Regions from separate parts of the Nonomuraea sp. NPDC052129 genome, predicted to be linked through region 2. Evidence: riboswitches for the same ligand, from Rfam matches in the RefSeq annotation. Region 2 holds a riboswitch; each other region holds the start of a gene.

Region 1 (5,902 bases), on a different contig from region 2:
CGACAGGCGTGCACTTCGGCATCGGCCGCAACTCGGTGCCGCAGGCCGAGCCGGTGGAGAGCCGCTGCCCGCTGATCGTGGAGTCGATCGAGACCATCCCCGACTCCGGCGGCCCCGGACGGCATCGCGGCGGGCTGGGCTCGCGGACCGTGTACCGGTTCCTGGCGGATTGCCACGTCACGACGCGCGGCGACCGGCTGCGCCTGGCCCCGCCGGGCCGCGACGGCGGACTGCCGGGACGGGTCGGCGGCTTCTTCAAGCGCCACCTGGACGGGACGGTCGAGCGGCTGGCGTCGAAGGTGAACAACGTACGGTTCGCCGCCGGTGAGGCGTTCGTGGTGGAGACGACGGGTGGGGGCGGAATGGGCTCCCCGTACGAGCGGGACCGCGAAGCGGTACTCGCCGACCTCGACGCGGGCCGCGTCACGGAACGCGGCGCCCAGGAGGACTACGGCCTCACCCGCTGATCCGGCGACTGCGGACGTCCGCTCTTCCCCGCCCCCAAAGGGGGTATCCCTTCACAAGGACCTCAGCCACCACGGACCGTCAAAGGAGATCGAGACGGTCGTGGGACGCCCATCGTCCTAGCTCCGGGGCCGCCAGGAGGCCGCGCCCTGGTGGACGGCGGAGTGGACGGCGCGGGCCAGGCGGGCGCCCCAGGTCGAGCGCGGGCCGCCGAAAAGCTCCTGCGGCCCCTCAGCGCGTACGGCCAGGCACAGGGCGTCCGAGGCGGTGCCGGTGCACGGGAAACCCGCTTCGATCAGCGCCTGCGACTTGGCCTCCGTCATCGTCATCACGGCGTTGACCAGGGCGGCGTCGGTCATCGCGACCGGCAGCACGGCCATCAGGTTGATCGTCCCCACAGGCGGCGCGAGGGTGCTGAGCATCGGGGCCAGCTCGGGGTCGGTGGCGCCCTCGGGGGCGGCCGCCCAGGTGGGGACACGTAACCCGACCGTCGCCACGACCTCCGCGCCGCCGTCCACCGCCCGCGCGTAGCGCTCCACCGAGGCCGCGGTCATCATCCCCACCCCGCTACCGTCAGGCCCGAGGTCGAGCAGGTGCTCGACCGGGTCCATCCGCGAGTAGCCCGCCACGACCTGCGCGTTCAGCACCCACGTACGCTCCCCGATCCCCCCGCCCAGGAGCGCCGACGAGATCATCCGCCATCCCGGCCCGAACTCCCACAGCAGCGACCCGAGCCGCGCTCCGTCCTCGACCCGATACGTCAGCTCCACGAGACCCCCTTCAGGACGACGCCCTCGACCCGATAGGCCGGCGCCACTTTCACGAGCCACCCCTGACCAGGTGCACGACGGGCCGGCCTCCGGGACCCGGCGCGATCTCCACCCGGGCGTCGAAGTGGGTGCCGACCAGCGCCTCCGTGAGCACCTGTCCCGGCTGCCCGGCGGCGACGGCCCGGCCGCCGGCGAGCAGGAGGAGCCGGTCGGCGTACTGCCCGGCGAGGGTCAGGTCGTGCAGCGTCGTCACCACGGTCAGCTCGTCGGCGAGCCTGAGCCGGTCGACCAGCTCCAGTACCTGCTGCTGGTGCCCGAGGTCGAGCGCGGTCGTGGGCTCGTCGAGCAGGAGCGCGGGCGCCTCCTGGGCCAGTGCCCTGGCCAGGACCACCCGCTGACGTTCGCCGCCGGACAGCTCCCCCAGCCGGCGCGCGGCGAACTCGGTGAGGTCGAGACGTTCGAGCACCGACCTGGTGACCTCCTTGTCGTGGCGGCTCTCGCTGCCGAGGTAAGGAATGTACGGGGTGCGGCCGAGCAGGGCGTAGTCGTACACGGTGATGTCGGGGGGCAGCGAGGGCGTCTGGGGGGCGTAGGCGACCAGCCTGGCCCGGTCCCTGGGCCTGAGCGTGTTCGCGGCCCGGCCGCCGACGGTGACGTCGCCCCGGTGGGCGACGACGCCCATGACGGCTTTGAGCAGGGTGGACTTTCCGGCGCCGTTCGGGCCGATGATCGCCAGCCATTCGCCGCGCCGTACCGAGAGGTCGACGTCGGTGAGCACCTCGCGCTCGCCGAGCCGTACGGACAGGGCGCTCGTCTCGATCATCCGGGCCGGCCGGGCCGTGTCGGCCTGCCCGGCCGTGGCGGCGGTCACATGGCGGTCTGCCGGCCCCGTAGCGGCGGTCATGTGGCGGTCTGCCGGGTCATGCGCAGGACCGCCACGAAGAACGGCGCGCCGACGAACATGGTGACCACCCCGATGGGCAGTTCGGCGGGGGCGATGACGGTGCGCGCGACCAGGTCGGCGAGCACGAGGAAGGCGGCGCCGCCGATCAGCGACAGCGGCAGCACGATCCGGTAGGAGCCGCCCGCCAGCCGCCTGACCACATGCGGAATGACGATGCCGACGAACCCGATGAGCCCGCTCACCGCCACTGCCGCAGCGGTGGCCAGGGAGGCGGCGAGCAGTACCGCCAGCCGTACCCGCCCGGCGCGGACGCCGAGGCTGGTGGCTTCCTCGTCCCCCACCGAGAGCACGTCCAGCATCCGCCCATGCGCGAGCAGCAGTACGGCCGAGACGGCGGCGTACGGCAGGACCAGCCAGAACTGGTCCCACCCGCCGCCCACGTCGCCCAGGATCCAGGAGTAGATGCGCTGCAACTGCTCGACCTTGAACTGCTGAATGAACGTCTGGATCGCGGTCAGGAACGAGGTGACGGCCACCCCCGCGAGCACCAGCGTGGCGGTGCCGCCCGAGCGCCCGGCGGTGTTGCCGAGCACGTACGCGAGAAACACCCCGCCGACCGCACCCGCGAAGGCGGCCACCGGGATGCCGACCGCTGGGGTCGGCACGAGCACGATGACCACAGTGGTGGTCAGCCCGGCTCCGGCCGCGGCGCCCAGCAGGTAGGGGTCGGCCAGCGGATTGCGGAACACCCCCTGGTAGCCGGCCCCCGCGATGGCCAGCAGCCCGCCGACCACGGCCGCCACCAGCACCCTGGGCAGCCGCAGCTCGAACAGCAGCCCCTGCTCCACGGGTGCCAGCCCCGAGTCCACGTGTACGTACGGCAGCCAGTCGAGCACCTGGAGCACCACCTGCCACGGCGAGATGTCGGCGGCCCCGCCGAGCAGCCCGGCGACCATGGAGACGGCGAGCACGGCCAGCGCGCCCGCCGTCCACATCGGTCTGGACCTCACTGGCGGGTGGCCGCCTTGCCGACGGCGTCACTGATGGTCTGCGCCAGGTCGACGACCCGCGGGCCCCAGCGCGAGGCGATGTCGTCGTCGAGCTGGATCACCTGGTCGCCCTTGACGGCCGACAGTCCCTTCCAGCCGGGGCGCTTGGCCAGCGTGTCCTTGCTCTGCTGGCAGCACTTCACATCCGCCAGGAAGATCAGGTCCGGGTCGGCCTGGGCGACGAACTCCGCCGACAGCTTGGGGTAGCCGCCCGCCGGGTCCGGCGCCTTGTCGGCGATGTTGGTGAGGCCGAACATGGCGTAGATCTGCCCGATGAACGTGCTGGACGTCGCCGCGTAGGGGGTCTGGTCGATTTCGTGGTAGTAGGTGAGCTTCTTGTCCTTGGGGGCGCTCGCCGAGAGCTTGTCGAGGGATGTCTTCATGCCTGTCACGACTTGTCCGGCCTTTTCGGTGTTTCCGGTGGCGGCGCCGAGGTCGGTGATCTCGTCGTACGCCTCGTCGAGCTTGGTGGCGGCGGGCTCCAGGAGGACCGGTACGTTCACCTTGCCCAGCTTGGCGACGATGCCGTCGATGTCGTTGGAGACGATCACCAGGTCGGGCTTCTGGGAGACGATGGCCTCGACGTTCGGCTTGAAGCCGGACAGGTCGGTCTTGGGGACACCGGCCGGGTAGTTGGACTGGTCGTCCACCGCGATGACCTGGGGGCCCGCGCCGATGGCGAAGAGCGTCTCGGTGTGGCTGGCGGAGAGCGAGACGATTCGCTCCGGCTTTTTGGCGATGCTGACCTTGCCGTTGCCCGCCTCGACCGTCACGGGGAAGGCGGCGGAGCTGGTCGAGCCGGTCGTACCGGTGGAGCCGGTGGGGCTCGCGGGTGACGGGGTGGTGGTAGTGCTGGTCTGACCACATCCGGCCAGAACAAGCGTTCCCAGCAGCGCGCCCGCGAAGGCCGTGCGTACGGGCCTCACGAGAAGTCCTTTCACACTGTCGGAACCGAGAGACCCGCTTGAGAGCGACGGATCACCCTTTTCCACGAGGGTTGATGACGTCAGCGCGGAGGCAGGCGACCTGGCTATGACAGTTGCGGGACAGCGCCGGACTCGCACCGGACTTCGCTGCAACTCTGCGCGTCGGACAGACGCTATCAATGCGCCAGATGGGCGTTAAGTCAAGGGGTGCCCAATTGGGCTTCCGCCTCAGCGATGATCTCTTGCAACCTGAGCCCGTGGGCCGCGTCCAGCGGGTGGCCACCGCCCTGGCGTACGGTCCGCGCGAACTCCTCGGCGATGGTCTCGAACGGATCGTCGTCATCACTGGGCAGCAGCGTCACGCTGCCCGTCCTGCCGTACACCGCGACGCTGGCGGGCGGCAGGTCGCCGGCGGCGGCCATGCACAGCGACGCCTCGCTGGCCGCGCCGCCCTCGTGATCGAGCAGCAGTCCGGTCCAGCCGAGCGGGTTGCCGTGCGCGCGCACGCCGGTCACCCGGCCGAGCGCGGCGTCGAGCAGGTCGACCACGTGCGGCCCGACGTCCAGGAGCGCCCCGCGCTCGAGCCGCCACGGGGTGCCGAAGAGGTGGCCGCCCAGCAGGACATTGGAGATGTTCGCGGCGTGACCGCCGAATGCCTCGATTTCCGCGCAGCGCGCCAGGAACTCCCTGACCTGCTTCATATAACGCATGCTGAGCACCATCTGGGAGGGCACACCGGCCTCACGCACGGCGTCGGCGAGCCGCCGCGCGTTCTCCAGCGAGTCGGCGAGCGGCTTCTCCAGCAACAGCGCCTTCCCGGCCTTCGCCGCGCGCACCCCCAATTCGGCCTGTACGCCCGGCGGCACGCAGAACGCCACGGCCTCGCACGCCTCGAACAACTCCTCGACCCGCTCGAACACCGGCGCCCCCAGCCGAGCGGCAGCCTCCGGGCGCCGGGCCCACACGCCGGCGAACCGGAGATGCGGGCTGTTGACCAGCATGGGCGCATGCGCGCGCTCCGCCCACGGCCCCGCCCCGACCAACCCGACCGACACCGGTTCCATTCATCCCCCTTGATCCGCCATAACCCTAATGCGGTTCCTAGGAATGTTCTGCGGGTATCCGGTCTTCCACTCCCCCGCAGGGTGTCCCCTCCAGGGGGCTCCTGCCACGACAGACCGACTTCCTCCGCACCCCGGCGCCCTCCAATTCTTCCTCGTCCCCGGAGGGGGTATTTCTCCCAAGGACCCCAGCCACGACAGACCGTCACAGGGATCGAGACAGTCGTGTGACGAACCACGCCGGGGAATCCCGATGGTCACCCCGCCGCGTCGCGCCATTGGCGCAGGGCGTGTTCAGGGCGGTGGGCCACCGTGCCGGAGTCAATGACGATGGTCTGTCCCGTGATGCATCGCGACTCACCCGAGGCGAGGAAGGCGACGAGGTCGGCCACGTCGTCCGGGGTGCAGGCCCAGGGCAGCAGCCGTTCGGCCGCCTTGTCGGCCAGCCGCTCCCGGCCGAGGGCCTGCGCGGCCGCATCGGTCAGGACCAGCGCGGGCGCGACGGCGTTGCAGCGGATGCCGCGCGAGCCGTACTTGGTGGCCACGTAGCGCACGAAACCGGTCAGCGCCGCCTTCGAGGTGCCGTACGCGACGTGCGCGACGTCGCCCAGCAGGCCAGAGACCGACGAAGTGACGACGAACGCGCCGCCGTCGGCCATCACAGGGGCCGCGTGCTTGACCATGAGCAGGCAGCCACGCAGGTTCACCGCCATCGTGCGGTCCCAGA
Region 2 (5,902 bases):
AACGTGCACGAGGTGGCGCCGGAGGCGAAAGTCGTCTACGTCGATCGCGACCCGGTCGTCGCCACCCACGCCAGGGCGCTGCTGGAGGAGGCGGGCCGGGCCGTCTTCGTCCAGGCCGATCTGCTCGACCCCGACGAGGTGCTGGCGCAGGCGTCCCGCTTCCTGGACATGAACGAGCCGGTGGGCGTGCTGCTGGTCTCGATCCTGCACTTCATCCCGGACGCCCGCGACCCGGGCAAGATGGTGACCAGGCTGCGCGAGGCGGTGGCGCCCGGCAGTTACCTGGTGCTCACCCACGCGACCTCGCGGGGACGGTTCGAGGAGGGCGCCACGCCGCTCCACCGGCCCACCTCGGCCGGGGCCGGCACCGACCGGACGCCGAGGGAGATTCGGGCGTTCTTCGGGGACTTCGAGCTGGTCGAGCCGGGCCTGGTGCACGCCCCTGACTGGCGTCCTGACCGGCCCAGGCTGGTCAGCGAGCCCTCGCTGCCGTCGTACCTGCTCGTCGGTGTGGGCGAGAAAACTTCATAGTTCTTCCCGACTTTTCGTGATCCCTGATAATGACAACCCAGATGTGTAACAGTGCGTTAAGTGTCAGTGACCTGGGGTAGTTATGGGGTGCGAGGGGAGGACGCCATGCGCCGACGGGGGTTCTTCGCGCTCGGCCTGGCGGTGGCGGCCTGCGCGACAGGATGTGGCACGGAGGGGAGCCTCGGCGGACGTGCCGTCAACGCGGCCGGCCTCTCGGGCCGGTTCGCGATCGTCCCCGGCGCCGGACGCTGGGCCCGCGTCGCCAAGGCGCTCGTCAAAACCGCCCGCGACGCCGGTTTCCCGATTTCCGGCACGCCGCCCGTCACCCGGATCACCGTCACCGGGCTGCCCGCGCTGGCCGCGACCGAGCTCAACAACGGGCTGTCGCTGCTCGACACCGCCACGCCGCTGGCCCGGCTCACCGGCCAGATCGAGGTGGTGGTGGTGCCCGCTCACTCCAAGTTCGCCACCTTCGACCAGTTCGGCGCGCAGCTGGTCGCCCACCCCGACCGCACGCCGCTGACGGGCGGACCGCAGGGCGAGCCCGACCACCTGCTGTTCGGGCTGATCGCCAAGGGCCTCGGCGCCGACACCCGGCAGGTCGACTACACCGGCTTTCCCGGCAGCGAGGAGGCCACGGCCGCGCTCCTCGGTGGCAAGGCCGCCGCGGCGACCGGCACGCTCGCGGACTGGCGCCGCGCCATCGGCAAGGGCCAGGTCAGGGTGCTGGCCGTCTCCAGCGCGCGCCGGGTGGACGGCGTCGAGGCGCCGAGCCTGCTGGAGTGCGGCGTGCGGGTCGACTTCGCCGACTGGTGCGCGGCCGTGGGGCCCGAGGGGATGTCCGAGGACGGCAAGGCCGTCGCCATCCGGCTCTGTGACGAGATCACGGAGTCCGCCTCCTGGCGGGCGGCCTGCCGGGCGGAGGGATGGACCTCGATCCCGCTCAGCGGCGACGACTTCGAACAGTGGCTGGCCTCGGAGATCGGCAGGACCAGGGCCGTGCTCCGCGATCTAGGCATGCTCGACACCGCTGACACAACATGCTGGGGTAGTTGCGCCCAGGGCCACTAGATGTAGGATTCTGCTCGTCGCTGGTTCGCCCCTCGGGGCGGAGCAAAAGGGAACCCGGTGCGATTCCGGGGCTGCCCCGCAGCGGTGAGCGGGAACGACCGCCGTCACGAGCACTGGACATTTCCGGGAAGCGACGGCCAGTAGGAACTATCGACCATGCCCGCGAGCCCGAAGACCTGCCGGTGACGTTGGGGGAGCCAGCCGGCTCCGCCCATCGAAGTGTCCATGGCCTCGAGGGAGGGCCGGGGGCGTCGGCGGCCGGGGAGTCCAGGGCCGCCGTGCTCTCACGCGCCCTCACGGGGATGAGCTCGCGAGGAGAGAGCACGTGACGCAGATCATTGAGGCCGATCACCAGCCGGCCACCGTCGGCCGGCAGCCGGCGACGGTCGATCGGCAGTCGGCCACCGCCAAAACCGTCGATCGGCGGCTGGCGATCGAGGAGGCCGCCGCCCGGGTGATCACCGATCCGGCCAATTCCCGGATCGCCGCCCGGCTCCTGGCCGAGGAGATCGCCGACGAGGCGGCCGGGCACGGCGTGCGGACCTTCTCCGAGTCCATCGCCGCCACCCACGCCGCCGGGCTGATCCAGGACTCGCTCGCCGCCTTCGTCGGCGCGCACGCCGCCGAGCTCGACGCGCTCGTCTCCGGCGACGCGGACGACCGCTTCGAGTATTTCGGGTTGCGTACGGTCTACGACCGCTACCTGCTGCGGCACCCGCAGTCGCGGACCGTGCTCGAACGGCCGCAGCACTTCCTGCTCCGCGTGGCCTGCGGGTTGTCGGAGACGGTCGCCGAGGCCGCCGAGCTGTACGGCCTCATGTCCACGCTGTCGTACCTGCCAAGCTCGCCGACACTGTTCAACTCCGGTTCGCGCCGGCCGCAGCTGTCGTCGTGCTTCCTGCTCGACTCGCCGCGCGACGAGCTGGAGTCGATCTACGACCGCTATGGGCAGGTGGCCAGGCTGTCGAAGTACGCCGGGGGCATCGGCATCGCGTGGACCCGGGTGCGCTCGCGCGGATCCCTCATCAAGGGCACCAACGGGCACTCCAACGGCATCGTGCCCTGGCTGCGTACGCTCGACTCCTCCGTCGCCGCCGTCAACCAGGGCGGGCGCCGCAAGGGCGCGGCCTGTGTCTACCTGGAGACCTGGCACGCCGACGTCGAGGAGTTCCTGGAGCTGCGCGACAACACGGGCGAGGACGCCCGGCGTACGCACAACCTCAACCTGGCCAACTGGGTGCCGGACGAGTTCATGCGGCGGGTGGAGGCCGACGAGGTCTGGTCGCTGTTCGACCCCAAGGAGGTCCCCGACCTCACCGACCTGTACGGCGAGGCGTTCACCCGCGCCTACCGCGCCTACGAGGCCGACGGCCGCTACACCCGGCAACTGCCCGCCCGGACCCTCTACGGCCGGATGATGCGCACCCTCGCCCAGACCGGCAACGGCTGGATGACGTTCAAGGACGCCGCCAACCGCACCTCCAACCAGACGGCCCGGCCCGAGAACGTCATCCACCTGTCCAACCTGTGCACCGAGATCCTCGAGGTCACCAGCGACGGCGAGACGGCGGTGTGCAACCTCGGCTCGATCAACCTCGCCGCCCACCTGACCGGCGAGGGCGTCGACTGGGCCCGGCTGCGCACGACCGTCCGTACGGCGGTACGTTTCCTGGACCGGACCATCGACCTGGGCTTCTACCCGACCACTGAGGCCGAGGCGGCCAACAAGCGCTGGCGGCCGATCGGGCTCGGCGTGATGGGCCTGGCCGACGTCTTCTTCGCGCTCCGGCTGCCGTTCGACTCGCCCGAGGCGCTGGGCCTGTCGACGCGCGTCGCCGAGGAGATCGCCCTGGCGGCCTACGACACCTCCGCCGACCTGGCCGTCGAGCGCGGCCGGCATCCGTCGTACGAGGAGACCAGGGCGGCGGGCGGCGTCCTGCACCCCGACCACTACGCCGCCGCCGTGTCGCCACGCTGGGACGAGCTGCGCGCGAAGATCGCCGAGACCGGGCTGCGCAACTCGCTGATGGTCGCCATCGCCCCGACCGCGACCATCGCCTCCATCGCCGGGTGCTACGAGTGCATCGAGCCGCAGGTGTCCAACGTGTTCAAGCGCGAGACACTGTCGGGGGAGTTCCTCCAGGTCAACCGCTACCTGGTGGCCGACCTGCAGGCCCGCGGGCTGTGGACGCAGCGGATGCGCGACGACCTCAAGCGGGCGGACGGCTCGGTCCAGGACATCGCGGGCATCCCCGATGACCTCAAGACCTTGTACCGGACGGCCTGGGAGCTGCCGCAGAAGGCGCTCATCGACCTGGCCGCGGCCCGTCAGCCGTACATCGACCAGTCGCAGTCGCTCAACCTGTTCATGGCCAGCCCGACGATCGGCAAGCTGTCGTCGATGTACGCCTATGCCTGGAAGCAGGGCCTGAAGACCACCTACTACCTGCGCTCGCGCCCGGCCACCCGGATCGCCCAGACGACGATCGCGCAGACGACGATCGCGCTCGACGCCGTCGCCTGCTCCTTGGAGAACCCGGAAACCTGCGAAGCCTGCCAGTAGTAGTCCACCCGAAAGTAGCCCCCTCGAACGGAGACCCCCAATGCTGCTCGACCCCGGCATGGACCTGACCCTGCGCCCCATGCGCTACCCGGACTTCTACGAGCGCTATCGCGCCGCGATCCGCAACACCTGGACCGTCGAGGAGGTGGACCTGCACTCCGACCTCGCCGACCTGGCCAGAATGACGCCGCAGGAGCGCCACCTGATCAACCGGCTGGTCGCCTTCTTCGCCACCGGCGACTCCATCGTGGCCAACAACCTCGTGCTCAACCTCTATCAGCACGTCAACGCCCCCGAAGCGCGGCTGTACCTCAGCAGGCAGCTGTTCGAGGAGGCCGTGCACGTGCAGTTCTACCTGACGCTGCTCGACACGTACCTGCCTGACCTGGAGGAACGGGTCAAGGCGTTCGCCGCCGTCGAGCACATTCCGTCCATCAGGGACAAGGCGGAGTTCTGCTTCCGGTGGATCGACTCGATCAACGGCCTACGGCAGCTGGAGAGCGCGGACGAGCGGCGGCAGTTCCTGCTCAACCTGATCTGCTTCGCCGCCTGCATCGAAGGGCTGTTCTTCTACGGAGCGTTCGCCTACGTATACTGGTTCCGGTCTCGGGGCCTGCTCGGCGGGCTGGCCACCGGCACCAACTGGGTGTTCCGTGACGAGTCCATGCACATGGAGTTCGCCTTCAGCGTCGTCGACACCGTGCGGGCCGAGGAGCCCGAGCTGTTCGACGACAAGCTGGGGGAGCAGGTCACCCGCATGATCGAGGAGGCCGTCGCCGCCGAGTTGGCCTTCGCCCGCGATCTGTGCGGCGACGGCATGCCCGGCATGAGCGTCGAGCAGATGCGTGACTACCTTCAATATGTCGCCGACCAGCGGCTGGCTCGGCTCGGGCTGCCGCAGAGATACGGCACGGCCAATCCGTTCGGGTTCATGGAGCTGCAGGACGTCCAGGAGCTGGCCAACTTCTTCGAACGGCGTGTCTCCGCATACCAAGTGGCTGTTGAGGGCAATGTGACATTTGACGAGACCTTTTAAGACATAGGGGGCATGAACGTGCAGTCGCCGACCGACTGGCTCATTCTCGCCATCTCGGTGGCGGGCGCCATTCTCGTGGTGGAGGTGGTCAGGAGGCTGCTGGTCAGGGCGGGCCGCAAATGGGCGCTCGCCCGGCACCTGGTGGAGCACTGCACCTGGGCGGCGTTCTCGGTGGGGGTCGTGGTGGCGACCAACCTGGTGTTCTCGCCGGGGATGATCGGCGAGAGCGTCCGCCAACGCGAGCTCGGCGGCACGATCGACCGCGTGCTCGGCCTGGTCACCATCGCCTGCGTCACCTGGCTGATCGTCCAGGCCAGCTATGCCCTCACCGACGTCGTCCTGGACCGGCTGGTCCTCGTCAAGGGGGAGCGCAATCGCCGGGCACGGCGCATCATGACCCAGATCGGGCTGGTCCGCCGCGTCGCCGCCGTGACCATCGTCGTCCTGGCGATCGGCACCATGCTCTTCTCCTTCCCGCAGGTTCGCGCCCTGGGCGCCGGGCTGCTCGCCTCGGCGGGCATCGCCGGCGCCATCGTCGGTATCGCCGCCCAGCCCACCATCGGCAACATGCTGGCCGGGCTCCAGCTCGCCTTCAGCGACGCGCTCCGCCTCGACGACGTGGTCGTGGTCAACGACGAGTGGGGCCGGATCGAGGAGCTCACGCTCACCTACGTGGTGGTACGCCTGTGGGACGAGCGGCG
Region 3 (5,902 bases), on a different contig from region 2:
CGGTCGGCGAGGTGCGTGCGGGCGGGTTCGGTGGGCCGGACGGGCTGGCCACGTGGCTGGCCGCCGAGCGGATCGACGCCGTGGTGGACGCCACCCACCCGTTCGCGGCGCGGATGACGGCTTCGGCGGCCGAGGCGTCGGTGCGCACGGGCGTGCCGCTCCTCGTCCTGCGCCGACCGGGCTGGCCGCAGGGACCGGACGACACCTGGCAGCGCGTCAGCTCCCTGGAGGCCGCCGCCACCCGCCTGGCCGAAGCCGCCACCGCCCGCCTGGCCATCGCCAAGCCGGTCGAGCTGGCCGAGCCGGCCGAGGGCACTGCCCAGCCGACCGGGCCGGTGCGGGTGTTCCTCACTACCGGGCGCCGGAGTCTGCCCGTCTTCAGTGGGCTGGCCGGGGTGTGGCTGCTGGCCAGGTCCGTCGATCCGCCCGAACCGCCGGTCCCGCCTCACGTACACGTACTGCTCGACCGCGGGCCCTACACGGTCGAGGGCGAGCTGGCCCTCATCCGCGAGCACCGTCTGGACGTGCTGGTCACCAAGGACAGCGGCGGCCAGCTCACGGCCGCCAAGCTCGTCGCGGCCCGCGAGCTGGGGCTACCGGTGATCATGGTGGACCGGCCGCCGCTGCCGACGGGTGTCCGCCTGGTGGAGACCGTGAACGCGGCGGCGCTCTGGGCTCAGGGGTAGCGGCGGGGGGTGTAGACGACGCCGCGAGCGGTGACCTGGGTCGTCGAGGAGCCGACGATCAGCAGGCAGCGCATGTCCACCTGGGCCGGGTCGAGCTCGCCGAGCGTGGTGACGGTGACGCTCTCCTGCGCGCCGCCGACGTCACGGCCGATCACCACGGGAGTGGCCGCGTCGCGATGCTCCAGCAGCAGGTCACGCGCGGCGGCGAGTTGCCAGGTACGGCTGCGCGAGGCCGGGTTGTACAGCGCCAGCACCAGGTCGGCCTTGGCCGCCGCGGTCAGCCGGTCGGCCACCACGTCCCACGGTTTGAGCAGGTCCGACAGCGACAGTACGCAGTAGTCGTGGCCGAGCGGCGCGCCCGCCCTGCTGGCCACCGCCTGCGCGGCCGTCAGACCGGGCACGATCCGCACCGGCACGTCGGGGAACCCGGCCGCCGCCTCCTCCAGCACCGCGCTCGCCATGGCGAACACCCCGGGATCGCCGGAAGACACCACGGCCACCCGCGCGCCCGCCGCGGCCAGCTCCAGCGCGTGCCTGGCGCGTTCGGCCTCCACCCGGTTGTCGGTACGGTGGCGGCGCTGGCGCGGGTTGGGCGCCACCCGGTCCACGTACGGGCCGTAGCCGACCAGGTCGGTGGCCGCGGCGAGGGCATCCTGCGCCTCCGGCGTGAGCCACGGCCGCCCGGCCGGGCCGAGGCCGACGACGGTCACCTCGCCGCGCCCCTCGGTCGACGAGGGCTCGGGGACGAAGGTGCGCTCGGCCGGGCTGGCGAGCAGGGCCAGCGAGAAGTACGGAACGCCGTCGGCGTCCACGTCCTTGAGCGGCGCGACGCGTTCGGCGCCCATGGTGGCGCGCTCGACGTACCAGGCGTCGTCCAGCCGCCCGGCCTCGGCCAGGGCGTCGCGGACCTTCTCGAACGTCCTGCCCAGCTTCAGCACCGCCGCCGAGTCGGTGCCGCGCAGCCGCTCGGCCAGCACTTCGGCGGGCAGCGTGCCGGGCAGTACGGTCAGCACTTCGTCCCGCTCCACCAGCGGCCGCCCCAGGACGGCGGAGGCGGCGCTGACCGAGGTCACGCCCGGCACCACCTCGGTCGGATAGCGGTGGGCCAGCCGCTTGTGCATGTGCATGTAGGAGCCGTAGAACAGCGGGTCGCCCTCGCTCAGCACGACCACGGTCCGGCCCGCGTCCAGGTGGGCGGCCAGCCGTTCGGCGCAGTCGGCGTAGAAGTCGTCCAGCGCGCCCTGGTAGCCGCCGGGGTGGTCGGTGGTCTCCGTGGTCAGCGGGTACAGCAGCAGCTCCTCGATCTGCCCCTCCCGCAGGTAAGGCAGGGCGATCGAGCGGGCGATGCTGCGGCCATGCCTGGCGGCGTGGTAGGCGATCACGTCCGCCTCGCCGATCAGCCGGGCCGTCTTGACCGTGACCAGCTCCGGGTCTCCCGGGCCCAGTCCGACCCCGTACAGCCGTCCCGTCATCGCCGTCACTCCGTCTCGTTCGCGATGGCGTTGACCGCCGCCGCCGTCATCGCACTGCCGCCGCGGCGTCCGTGCACCACCAGGTATTCCAGGTCGCTGTCGGCCAGGGCTCGCTTGGACTCGGCCGCGCCGATGAAGCCGACCGGCACGCCGAGCACCGCCGCCGGCCTGCCGGCCCCCTCGGCGACCAGTTCGAGCAGCCGGAACAGGGCGGTCGGGGCGTTGCCGATCGCCACCACGGCGCCGTCCAGCCGGTCGCGCCACAGCTCCAGGGCGGCGGCGCTGCGTGTGGTGCCGAGGCGTTCGGCCAGCTCCGGCACGCCTGGCTCGCCCAGAGTGCACACCACGTCGTTGTCGGTGGGCAGCCTGCGCCTGGTGACGCCGGAGGCGACCATCTGCGCGTCGCACAGCACGGGCGCGCCGCGCCGCAGCGCCTCGCGGGCCCGGACGACCACCGAAGGCGACCAGTCCAGGTCGGCGACGAGGTCGGTCATGCCACACGCGTGGATCATCCGCACCGCCACCTGGGCCACATCCGGGGGCATCCCGGTGAGATCGGCTTCGGCACGGATGGTCGCGAACGAACGCCGGTAGATCTCGGCCCCGTCGCGCAGGTAGTCGGTCACTGCTGCCTTTCCTCGTATCGGTCGAAGCCAGCCGCTATTACGGCAGCCGTTCCTCGTATCCGTCGGCGGTGGCCACCATCTGGACCACCCGGCCGCGGGGCAGCCCGCAGCGCCGCTCGCAACCGGCCCAGTGCACCGGCGTCGCAGCGGGCGCGTCCAGGGTCGCCACCCACCGCCGTACGTCCTCCTGCACGTCCGCGAGTGATTTGGCGCAGCCGGGACGTCCGGTGCAGGCGCTCACACCGACCCAGGGAGAGACCGGATCGGTCACCAGCCCTGCCGCGGACAGCTGCCGCACTGCCCGCTCGGCCGCGGCGGGGGACAGGTCCAGCAGGACGACCGTCCGCCACGGCGTCAGCCGCACCGGAACCGCCCCACCGTCGTCGGCGGTGTCGGCGACAGCGCGTACCTGAGCGGCGGACAGCCGACCGAGCGGCACCACGGCCTCCAGCGCCACGCGGCCGTCCCGCTGATCGACAGGTCCGGGGCGGTGGGCCGAGCAGGCAGGGGAGTCATCCGGTGCGGTCGTCGCTCGGTCATCCGCCACGCCCGCGTGGGCGGGACTGTCCGCCGAGCCCAGGTGGGCCGCGACCTGGGCAGGCACGTCGGCCACGCCGAGGTCGGTGGCGATCCGGGCAGGACCGTCCGCTAACTCCGCGATCCGCCACGCGCCCCGGTCACGATCGGAAAGCCCGCGCTCCCGCTCGTCGAGGAACGCTTCGGCGGCGGCGATCATCTGCCCGACCGCCGCGTCACGGGGCACGACAAGCCCGGTGTCCACGCCCGCCAGCAGCAGTGTCGCCGAGGCGTCACCGCCCGCCACCGCGCTGTGGGGCAGTGTCGCGCAGGCGTCACCGCCCGCGGCCGACGGCACGAGAGTGACATCAGCGGCCAGCTGCCGCATGTCACCCGTGCCGTCGTCCAGCGCGAACAGGAAGCGTCCTGGCAGCCCGGCCAGCCGGGCACGTGCACATAGAGCCAGGTCCAGGGCCTCTACCAGGGGTTGCGTGTCCACCAAACCCGAGGGACCACGGCCGCCGAGCGGCGAGGCGACGATGTTGCGTACCCGTTCGTGCGCGGCCGAGGGCAGCAGCCCGGTGGCGGCGATCCGTTCGGCGAAGGCGGCCGGCGCGCGCAGGCCGCGCACCTGTACGTTCGCCCGCGACGTGAGCTCGACCACCCCGGAGCCCAGCTCCGCCGCGCAGGCCGCCAGCTCGCGGAGCTGCCCGCCGGAGATCGCGCCGCCGGGCAGGCGGACCCGGGCCAGCGGGCCGTCGGCGGCGTCGTGCACCTGGAGCGCTCCCGGACAGGCGTCGGGCCGGACCCGTCCGGAAAAGTCGGCTATGGACACGATGAGGATGGTAACGCCACTTCTGGTGGAGGTTGCTCCTGCCGTAGGCTCCTGGGTAGGCGATGGCAAAGGGAGGAAGCCGGTGCGAATCCGGCGCGGTCCCGCCACTGTGACCGGGGAGCGAACCCCACCGCAGGCCACTGCCCGGCAACGGGTGGGAAGGCCGGGGTGAGCGCTGATCCGGGAGCCAGGAGACTCCTGCCGTCGCGACACCCACGACCGGGGCGAGGACCCCGAGGGAGGATCGCGCCGTGCCTGGCGACAGCCGTACCGTCCTGCTGCTCTCCACCTCCGACACCGACCTGCTGAGCGCGCGTGCCTGTGGCGCCGCCTACCGCCTGGGCAACCCCGCCCGGCTCGCCCCCGAAGATCTGCCTGGCCTGCTGGAGGGAGCCGACCTGGTCGTCGTACGGCTGCTCGGCGGTCGCCGCGCCTGGCAGGAGGGGCTCGACGCGCTGCTGGCCGGGCCCCGTCCGGTCGTGGTGCTGGGCGGCGAGCAGGCGCCGGACGCGGAGCTGATGGAGCTGTCCACGGTGCGCGGCGGCGTCTGCGCCGACGCGCACGCGTACCTGGCGCACGGCGGGCCCGCCAACCTGACCGAGCTGCACGCCTTCCTGTCCGACACCGTCCTGCTGACCGGGCGCGGGTTCGCGCCGCCGGAGCCCACCCCGTCCTGGGGGCGGCTGGAGCGCGAGGCACGGTCACACGAGGGGCCCGTGATCGGGGTGCTCTACTACCGGGCGCACCACATGGCGGGCAACACGGCCTTCGTCGAGACGCTCTGCGCCGCCGTCGAGGACGCGGGCGGGCGGGCGCTGCCGGTGTTCTGCTCCTCGTTGCGCACCGCTGAACCCGAGCTGCTGGACACCCTGCGGGCCGCCGACGCGCTGGTGGTGACCGTGCTGGCGGCGGGCGGCTCGCGTCCCGCGACAGCGGGCGCGGGCGGGGACGACGAGGCGTGGGACGTGGGCGCGCTGGCCGCGCTCGACGTGCCGATCCTGCAGGGCTTGTGCCTGACCACCTCCAGGCAGGCGTGGGAGGACAACGACGACGGCCTGTCGCCGCTGGACGCCGCCTCGCAGGTGGCCATCCCCGAGTTCGACGGGCGGATCATCACCGTGCCGTTCTCCTTCAAGGAGATCGATCCGGACGGGCTGACCGTCTACGTCGCCGACCCCGAGCGGGCCGCGCGGGTGGCGGGCATCGCCGTACGCCACGGGCTGCTGCGCCACACCCCACCCGGCGGTCGGCGGCTGGTGGTGATGCTGTCGGCGTACCCGACCAAGCACTCGCGCGTCGGCAACGCCGTCGGCCTGGACACCCCCGCCAGCACCGTACGGCTGCTGGCCCGGCTCGCCGAAGCGGGCTACGACCTGGGCGAGGGCTTCCCCGGCGTGGCCGAGCAGGACGGCGACGCGCTCATCCACGCGCTCATCGCCGCGGGCGGCCAGGACCAGGACTGGCTGACCGAGGAGCACCTGGCGGGCAATCCGGTACGCATCTCCGCCGCCTCCTACGAACGCTGGTACCGCACGCTCCCCGACGGCCTGCGCACCGGGATCGAGCGGCACTGGGGAGCCCCGCCCGGCGAGCTGTTCGTCCATGACGGCGACATCGTCCTGGCGGCGCTGCGCGCCGGGAACGTGGTGGTCATGGTCCAGCCGCCGCGCGGCTTCGGCGACAACCCGATCGCCATCTACCACGACCCCGACCTGCCGCCCAGCCACCACTACCTGGCCGCCTACCGCTGGCTGTCGGCCGAGTTCG
Region 4 (5,902 bases), on a different contig from region 2:
GGCGCCGGCAGGGCCGGGACTATGTCATCCGGCACACGCTGCGCGACGTGCAGACCGACAGCTACCTGCGAGTACGCGGCACCAGCACCGACGAGATGGAGCCGGCGGCCGACGGCAAGGAGAGCCCGTGGCAGGACCTGTGGTTCTACTCCAACCCCGTTTTCATCCGCGTCCGCTGACCCGCTAGCCCCGCCAGCCCGCTGATCTGGGGCGGTCCCGAGTACCACGCGGGGCCGCCCTCTCTTCGCACCAAGCGTGGCGCCGGGGGTCTTTCAACTGGGGGTCTTTTCAACGGTACGGGGCCGGGTTACGTTCGCGTTCGGCGAGACTCGGGGATCGTCTGCCTTCCCGTTCCTGTCCCACAGGGGGAATCCGAATGCGCAGAGTCATCACCATCCTGGTCACCGCGCTCTCCTTGACCATCGCCATCGCCATGGCCGTGCCCGCCAACGCCGGCGGCCTGGACGACGTCTTCGCCAAGCTGCTGGTCAAGCAGGTCAAGGGGACGAACGTCGCCAAGCACCTGCAGGCCCTGCAGGACATCGCCACCGCCCACGGCGGCATCCGCGCGACCGGCACCGGCGGCTACGACGCCTCCCGCGACTACGTGGCGGACAAGCTGCGCAAGGCCGGTTACAAGGTCACGCTGCAACCGATCAACTACGTCAAGAGCTGGGCCGAGAACAGCCCGCCGACGCTGGCGCTCACCGCGCCGAGCGCGAAGACGTACGTACCGAACGAGGACTTCTTCACCTTCCAGCCCTCCCCCTCGGGCGAGGTTACCGCGCAGGTCCAGGGCGTGGACCTCACGCTGCCACCCACCCCGACGCCGACCTCGACCAGCGGCTGCGAAGCGGCGGACTTCGCCGGGTTCGTGGCCGGCCGTATCGCGCTCGTCCAGCGCGGCACCTGCCCGTTCGTCACGAAGGTGCAGAACGCGGCTGCGGCGGGCGCGACCGGGCTCATCATTTTCAACGAGGGCCAGCCGGGTCGTACCGACGCGTTCCCGCTGGACATCGGCGAGTGGCGGGGCGGGATCCCCATGGTGTTCGCCGACTTCGCCGTGGGCAACGAACTCGCGAGCACGCCGGGCGCGACCGTACACCTCAAGGTCGACGCCAACCTCGTGCTCGGCAGCACGGACAACGTGATCGCCGAGACCCGCTTCGGCGACCCGCGCGACGTCGTCATGGTGGGCGCGCACCTCGACAGCGTGACGGCGGGGCCCGGCATCAACGACAACGGCTCGGGCAGCGCGGCGATCCTGGAGGTCGCCGAGGAGATGGCGCTCTACCCGGTCAAGAACAAGGTCCGCTTCGCCTTCTGGGCCGCCGAGGAGATCGGGCTGCTCGGTTCCGATCAGTACGTCGGGTCGTTGTCGCAGGCGCAGCGGGACCGCGTCCGGGTGTATCTGAACTTCGACATGGTGGCCACGCCGAACTACGCCTACAAGCTGTACGACGGGGACAACTCCGACAACGTCGGCTCCCCCGCCGGTCCGCCCGGTTCGGCCGAGATCGAGAAGCAGCTGGCGGCGTTCTACGGCTCCCGTGGCCTGCCCACGGTGGGCACGGACTTCGACGGGCGCTCGGACTACGGGCCGTTCATCGCGGTCGGGATCCCGGCCGGCGGCATCTTCACCGGCGCCGAGGGGATCAAGACGGCCGCGGAGGCGGCGCTGTTCGGCGGGACGGCCGGGGTCGCCTACGACGCCTGCTACCACCAGGCGTGCGACACCATCGCCAACATCAACGCCACGGCGCTGGACGTGGACGCGGACGCCATCGCCGACTCCGTCGCCCGATACGCCTTCAACCTCCGCTCCATCCCGCCGCGAGTGGCACCCGCCATCAGCCGTGCGCGCTTCACACCACCAACGTCTGACTTCCTCGATGTGTTGACGCGAACAGGTTGACGTGAACAGGTTGACGGAAACAGGTTGACGGAAACAGGAGGAAGGGATACGTTCCGGTAGATTTCACGGTTGTCCAAGGGAAATCCGGTGAGATGCCGGTGCGGACGCGCCACTGTATCCGGGACGTAGATCCCGGGAGCCAGGTCGCTTGGGCCTCCGTGACCTCATTTGTTGGGACGCGTCATCCCTGAGGAGGCACTGATGAGTGGTCTGTCCGCTCCTACCGTCATTCCGTTCCCCCGTCTGCGGCTGTGGTTGCTGGCCGTACCGGTACTGCTGCTGGTCGCCTACCTGGTGCTGATGGACAACGGCGCCATCTCGCAGACGGGGGCGTACCTGCACGAACTCATGCACGACGGGCGTCACCTGCTCGGCGTGCCCTGCCACTAGACCCCAGCATGGTACGCACCCTGCTGGTCAGGGGCCTGCTTCTGGGCCTGCTGGCCGGATTGATCGCGGGCGGCTTCGCCTTCGCCTTCGGGGAACCGCAGGTGGACAGTGCGATCGCACTGGAACAGGCGCACGCCGCGCAGGAACCTGGCCATGACCACGGCGAGGAGGAGCTGGTCAGCAGGCCGGGCCAGAAGGCCGGGCTCTTCCTCGCCACCGGCCTGTACGGGCTGGCCGTGGGAGGGGTCTTCGCCCTGGTGTACGCGGGTCTGCGGGGCCGGGTCGGTCCACGGTCGGAGGGCGGGCTGGCGCTCGCCGCCGCCGGGTCGGCGTTCGGGGCGGTGATCCTCGTACCGTTCGTGAAATATCCGGCTAATCCGCCGGCTGTCGGAGACCCGGAAACGATCAACAGCCGGACCGCCCTCTATGTCGTGATGATCCTTGTCGGCCTGGCCGCGATCGCGATCGCGGTGGCGACCGCGCGCCGGGTGACCGCCGGGCCATGGGCGCGGTGGGTCGCGGCCGGGGTCGCGTACCTGGTCCCGGTGGTCGCCGCGTGGCTGCTGCTGCCGACCGTGGACGAGGTGCCCGAGGGCTTTCCTGCCACGTTGCTGTGGCAGTTCAGGCTCGTGTCGTTAGGGACGCAGCTCGTTTTCTGGACGGCCTTCGGTGTGCTGTTCGGGTGGGTGAGCGACAGGGCGGCGCGGCGGGCGGCCGTACCCGCGACCGCCGTCTCGCCGGGCTGAGCCGGCGTGCTGTTCGTCCGGCACGCCAGCACGCCGGGAATGCGGACCGCCTGCTTTCCCGGGGCCGATGAGGACGCCGACGCGGCGAGCCTGGCCAGAGCACACGGCCTGGCCTCAGCGGTGGCTCGCTCAGCGGTGGCCAGCTCAGTGGTGGCCGGCTCTGTGGTGGCCGGGGGCGGCTCGGCGTGGGTCGCTCCCAGTGTCGCGGCGCGGCAGACCGCCGCCGCGCTCGGCCGGGAAGCGTGCGTGGTCACCGCGCTCGCGGAGGCCGATCACGGCCGGTGGCGCGGCCTGCCGTACGGACGGGTCGCGCGGGAGGAGCCGGACGCGCTGGCGAGCTGGCTGGCGGATCCGGACGCGGCGCCGCACGGCGGGGAGAGCCTGACCGTGCTGGCGGCGCGGGTCGCCGACTGGCTCGACTCGGTACGCGGGGAGCCCGAGGCGGTCGCCGTCTGCGACGCGGGCGCCATCCGGGCGGCCCTCGGCCATGCGCTGGGGCTGGACCCGCTCCGCGCCGCCCGGTTCGATCTCGCGCCGCTGTCCATCACCGAACTGACCGTCACGCGAGGCGGCTGGCGGGTCGCCCACGTCAACCGGAAGATCCTTTCTTGAACGTACGGAAGGTCCTGTCTTGATCGTCTCGTATCCGTTCAGCGCCGTCGTCGGGCTCGACGACCTGAAGCTGGCGCTGGTGCTCAACGCCGTCTCGCCACGGGTGGGCGGTGTGCTGGTACGGGGTGAGAAGGGCACCGCCAAGTCCACCATCGTGCGCGCGCTGGCCGCCCAGCTGCCCCCGGTGAACGTGGTGCCCGGCTGCCGGTTCGCCTGCGATCCGGCCACGCCCGACGCCGAGTGCCCGGACGGCCCGCACGAGCCGGACGCCCAAGGGCTTCACCGTCCGGCCGCGTTGGTGGAGCTACCGGTCGGCGCGTCGGAGGACCGCCTGGCCGGCTCACTCGACGTGGAGCGGGCGCTGACGGAGGGGGTGAAGGCGTTCGAGCCGGGCCTGCTGGCGGCCGCGCACCGCGGCGTCCTGTACGTGGACGAGGTGAACCTGCTGCACGACCACCTGGTCGACCTGCTGCTGGACGCGGCGGCCCTGGGGACCTGCTACGTGGAACGGGAGTCGGTCTCGGTCCGGCATCCGGCCCGGTTCCTGCTGGTCGGGACCATGAACCCGGAGGAGGGTGAGCTGCGGCCGCAGTTGCTGGACAGGTTCGGGCTGACGGTGGAGGTGAAGGCGTCCAGGGATCCGGTGGAGCGCGCCGAGGTGGTACGACGCCGGCTGGCCTTCGACGCGGACGCCGAGAAGTTCGCGGCCAGGTGGGCGGCCGAGGAATCGGCGCTGGCGACCAGGATCGCCCAGGCCCGCGGCCGGGTGTCCGGCGTGCGACTGCCCGACGCGCGCCTGCGGCAGATCGCGACGGTGTGCGCGGCGTTCGAGGTCGACGGATTGCGGGCCGACCTGGTCACGGCGAACGCCGCCATCGCCCATGCCGCCTGGCATGGGCGCGAGAGGGTGACGACCGAGGATGTACGGGCGGCGGCCCGCCTGTCGCTGCCGCATCGGCGGCGGCGCGACCCCTTCGACGCGCCGGGACTGGACGAGTCGCTGCTCGACGAGCTGCTGGAGAGCACGGCGGAGGATGATGATCCGGACAATCCGGAGGGTCCCGGTGGCGGGGGTCCTGACGCCTCCGGGCCTTCTGACGCCTCCGGACCTGCTGACCTTTCCGAGCCTGGGGAGGACGGCGGTCCAGCGAACGCCTCGCCACCGGCCGGTGACAGCGAAACGCCGACGCGAGATCAGCCGACCGGTCCCTCTGATGGCCGGATGCCGAATGACGGCCGCGTACTGGATGCCGGATGGATGCCGGACGACGAGGGGTCGGCGAAGCAACCGGCCGATGCCGGGCAGTCACCGGACGCCCAGGGCACACGCGAGCAGGAGCCGCCAGGCCGCGTGGCCGGGCTGGCGGCGCCGTACCGGGTGCCGTTGCTTCAGGTGCCCGGGATCGGCGAGGGCGTGGCGGGGCGGCGCTCGCGCTCGCGCACCACACGCGGCCGGGCCACCGCCTCACGCCGCCCCGGCGGACGGGTCCGCGATCTCCACGTGATGGCGACAATGCTGGCGGCGGCGCCGCACCAGGTGAGGCGCGGGCGTACCGGTCCCGGGCTGGTGCTGCGCCAGGACGACCTGCGCGAGGTGGTGCGTGAGGGCAGGGAGGGCAACCTCGTGCTGTTCGTGGTGGACGCCAGTGGCTCGATGGCGGCTCGCCGGCGGATGAGCGCCGTCAAGACGGCGGTGCTCAGTCTGCTGCTCGACGCCTACCAGCGGCGCGACAAGGTCGGTCTGGTCACCTTCCGTGGCGCGGGCGCCGTGCTGGCGCTGCCGCCGACCTCGTCGGTGGAGGCGGGCGCGGCCCGGCTGCGCTCGCTGCCGACCGGCGGCCGTACCCCGTTGGCGGCGGGGCTGGTGCGGGCGGCGGAGGTGCTGCGCGTGGAGCGGCTGCGCGACCCGGCACGGCGGCCGTTGCTGGTGCTGGTGACCGACGGGCGGGTGACGGCGGGCGGCGATGTGGAACGGGCCGCCGCCCTGCTGGACGGCACGGCGAGCGTGGTCGTGGACTGCGAGAGCGGCCCGGTGCGGCTGGGCCTGGCGGTCCGGCTGGCGGTACGACTGCGGGCGCGCCTCGTCTCGCTCGACGCGCTCTCCGACCTGAGTTCGGTCGTACGTGATCACCGGAAGGCGGTCTGATCATGCCGCAAGGGAAGCCCGCCACCGTGCCCGACGACGGTCTCACGACCCGGCAGCGCCGGACGCGGCCGCTGCTGATCGTGCACACCGGGC

Evidence for each region. Region 2 has a riboswitch for cobalamin ahead of AB0L53_RS24390 (ribonucleoside-diphosphate reductase subunit alpha). Riboswitches for the same ligand answer to the same signal wherever they lie in the genome.
Region 1: it holds a riboswitch for cobalamin, as region 2 does, so the genes downstream of both, AB0L53_RS28590 (ABC transporter substrate-binding protein) here and AB0L53_RS24390 (ribonucleoside-diphosphate reductase subunit alpha) in region 2, are expected to answer to the same signal.
Region 3: it holds a riboswitch for cobalamin, as region 2 does, so the genes downstream of both, cobN (cobaltochelatase subunit CobN) here and AB0L53_RS24390 (ribonucleoside-diphosphate reductase subunit alpha) in region 2, are expected to answer to the same signal.
Region 4: it holds a riboswitch for cobalamin, as region 2 does, so the genes downstream of both, AB0L53_RS55455 (CbtB-domain containing protein) here and AB0L53_RS24390 (ribonucleoside-diphosphate reductase subunit alpha) in region 2, are expected to answer to the same signal.

What each region holds. Positions count from the first base shown of each region.
Region 1 covers NZ_JBFAVX010000014.1:41,297-47,198, forward strand. The annotation lists gene AB0L53_RS28570 (hydantoinase B/oxoprolinase family protein) at 1-467, shown strand, start outside; gene AB0L53_RS28575 (adenosylcobinamide amidohydrolase) at 585-1,235, opposite strand; gene AB0L53_RS28580 (ABC transporter ATP-binding protein) at 1,285-2,139, opposite strand; gene AB0L53_RS28585 (iron ABC transporter permease) at 2,136-3,134, opposite strand; gene AB0L53_RS28590 (ABC transporter substrate-binding protein) at 3,146-4,114, opposite strand; cobalamin riboswitch at 4,187-4,307, opposite strand; gene AB0L53_RS28595 (Gfo/Idh/MocA family oxidoreductase) at 4,315-5,178, opposite strand; gene AB0L53_RS28600 (SDR family oxidoreductase) at 5,433-5,902, opposite strand, start outside.
Region 2 covers NZ_JBFAVX010000011.1:39,093-44,994, reverse strand. The annotation lists gene AB0L53_RS24400 (SAM-dependent methyltransferase) at 1-531, shown strand, start outside; gene AB0L53_RS24395 (tripartite tricarboxylate transporter substrate-binding protein) at 637-1,602, shown strand; cobalamin riboswitch at 1,607-1,801, shown strand; gene AB0L53_RS24390 (ribonucleoside-diphosphate reductase subunit alpha) at 1,928-4,165, shown strand; gene AB0L53_RS24385 (ribonucleotide-diphosphate reductase subunit beta) at 4,206-5,201, shown strand; gene AB0L53_RS24380 (mechanosensitive ion channel domain-containing protein) at 5,214-5,902, shown strand, end outside.
Region 3 covers NZ_JBFAVX010000051.1:30,375-36,276, reverse strand. The annotation lists gene AB0L53_RS55505 (cobalt-precorrin-6A reductase) at 1-686, shown strand, start outside; gene AB0L53_RS55500 (precorrin-2 C(20)-methyltransferase) at 677-2,158, opposite strand; gene AB0L53_RS55495 (precorrin-8X methylmutase) at 2,164-2,784, opposite strand; gene cobG (precorrin-3B synthase) at 2,822-4,135, opposite strand; cobalamin riboswitch at 4,164-4,352, shown strand; gene cobN (cobaltochelatase subunit CobN) at 4,387-5,902, shown strand, end outside.
Region 4 covers NZ_JBFAVX010000051.1:20,508-26,409, forward strand. The annotation lists gene AB0L53_RS55445 (phosphoesterase) at 1-179, shown strand, start outside; gene AB0L53_RS55450 (M28 family peptidase) at 377-1,915, shown strand; cobalamin riboswitch at 1,953-2,082, shown strand; gene AB0L53_RS55455 (CbtB-domain containing protein) at 2,117-2,305, shown strand; gene AB0L53_RS55460 (CbtA family protein) at 2,314-3,051, shown strand; gene AB0L53_RS55465 (histidine phosphatase family protein) at 3,058-3,663, shown strand; gene AB0L53_RS55470 (VWA domain-containing protein) at 3,683-5,809, shown strand; gene cobO (cob(I)yrinic acid a,c-diamide adenosyltransferase) at 5,812-5,902, shown strand, end outside.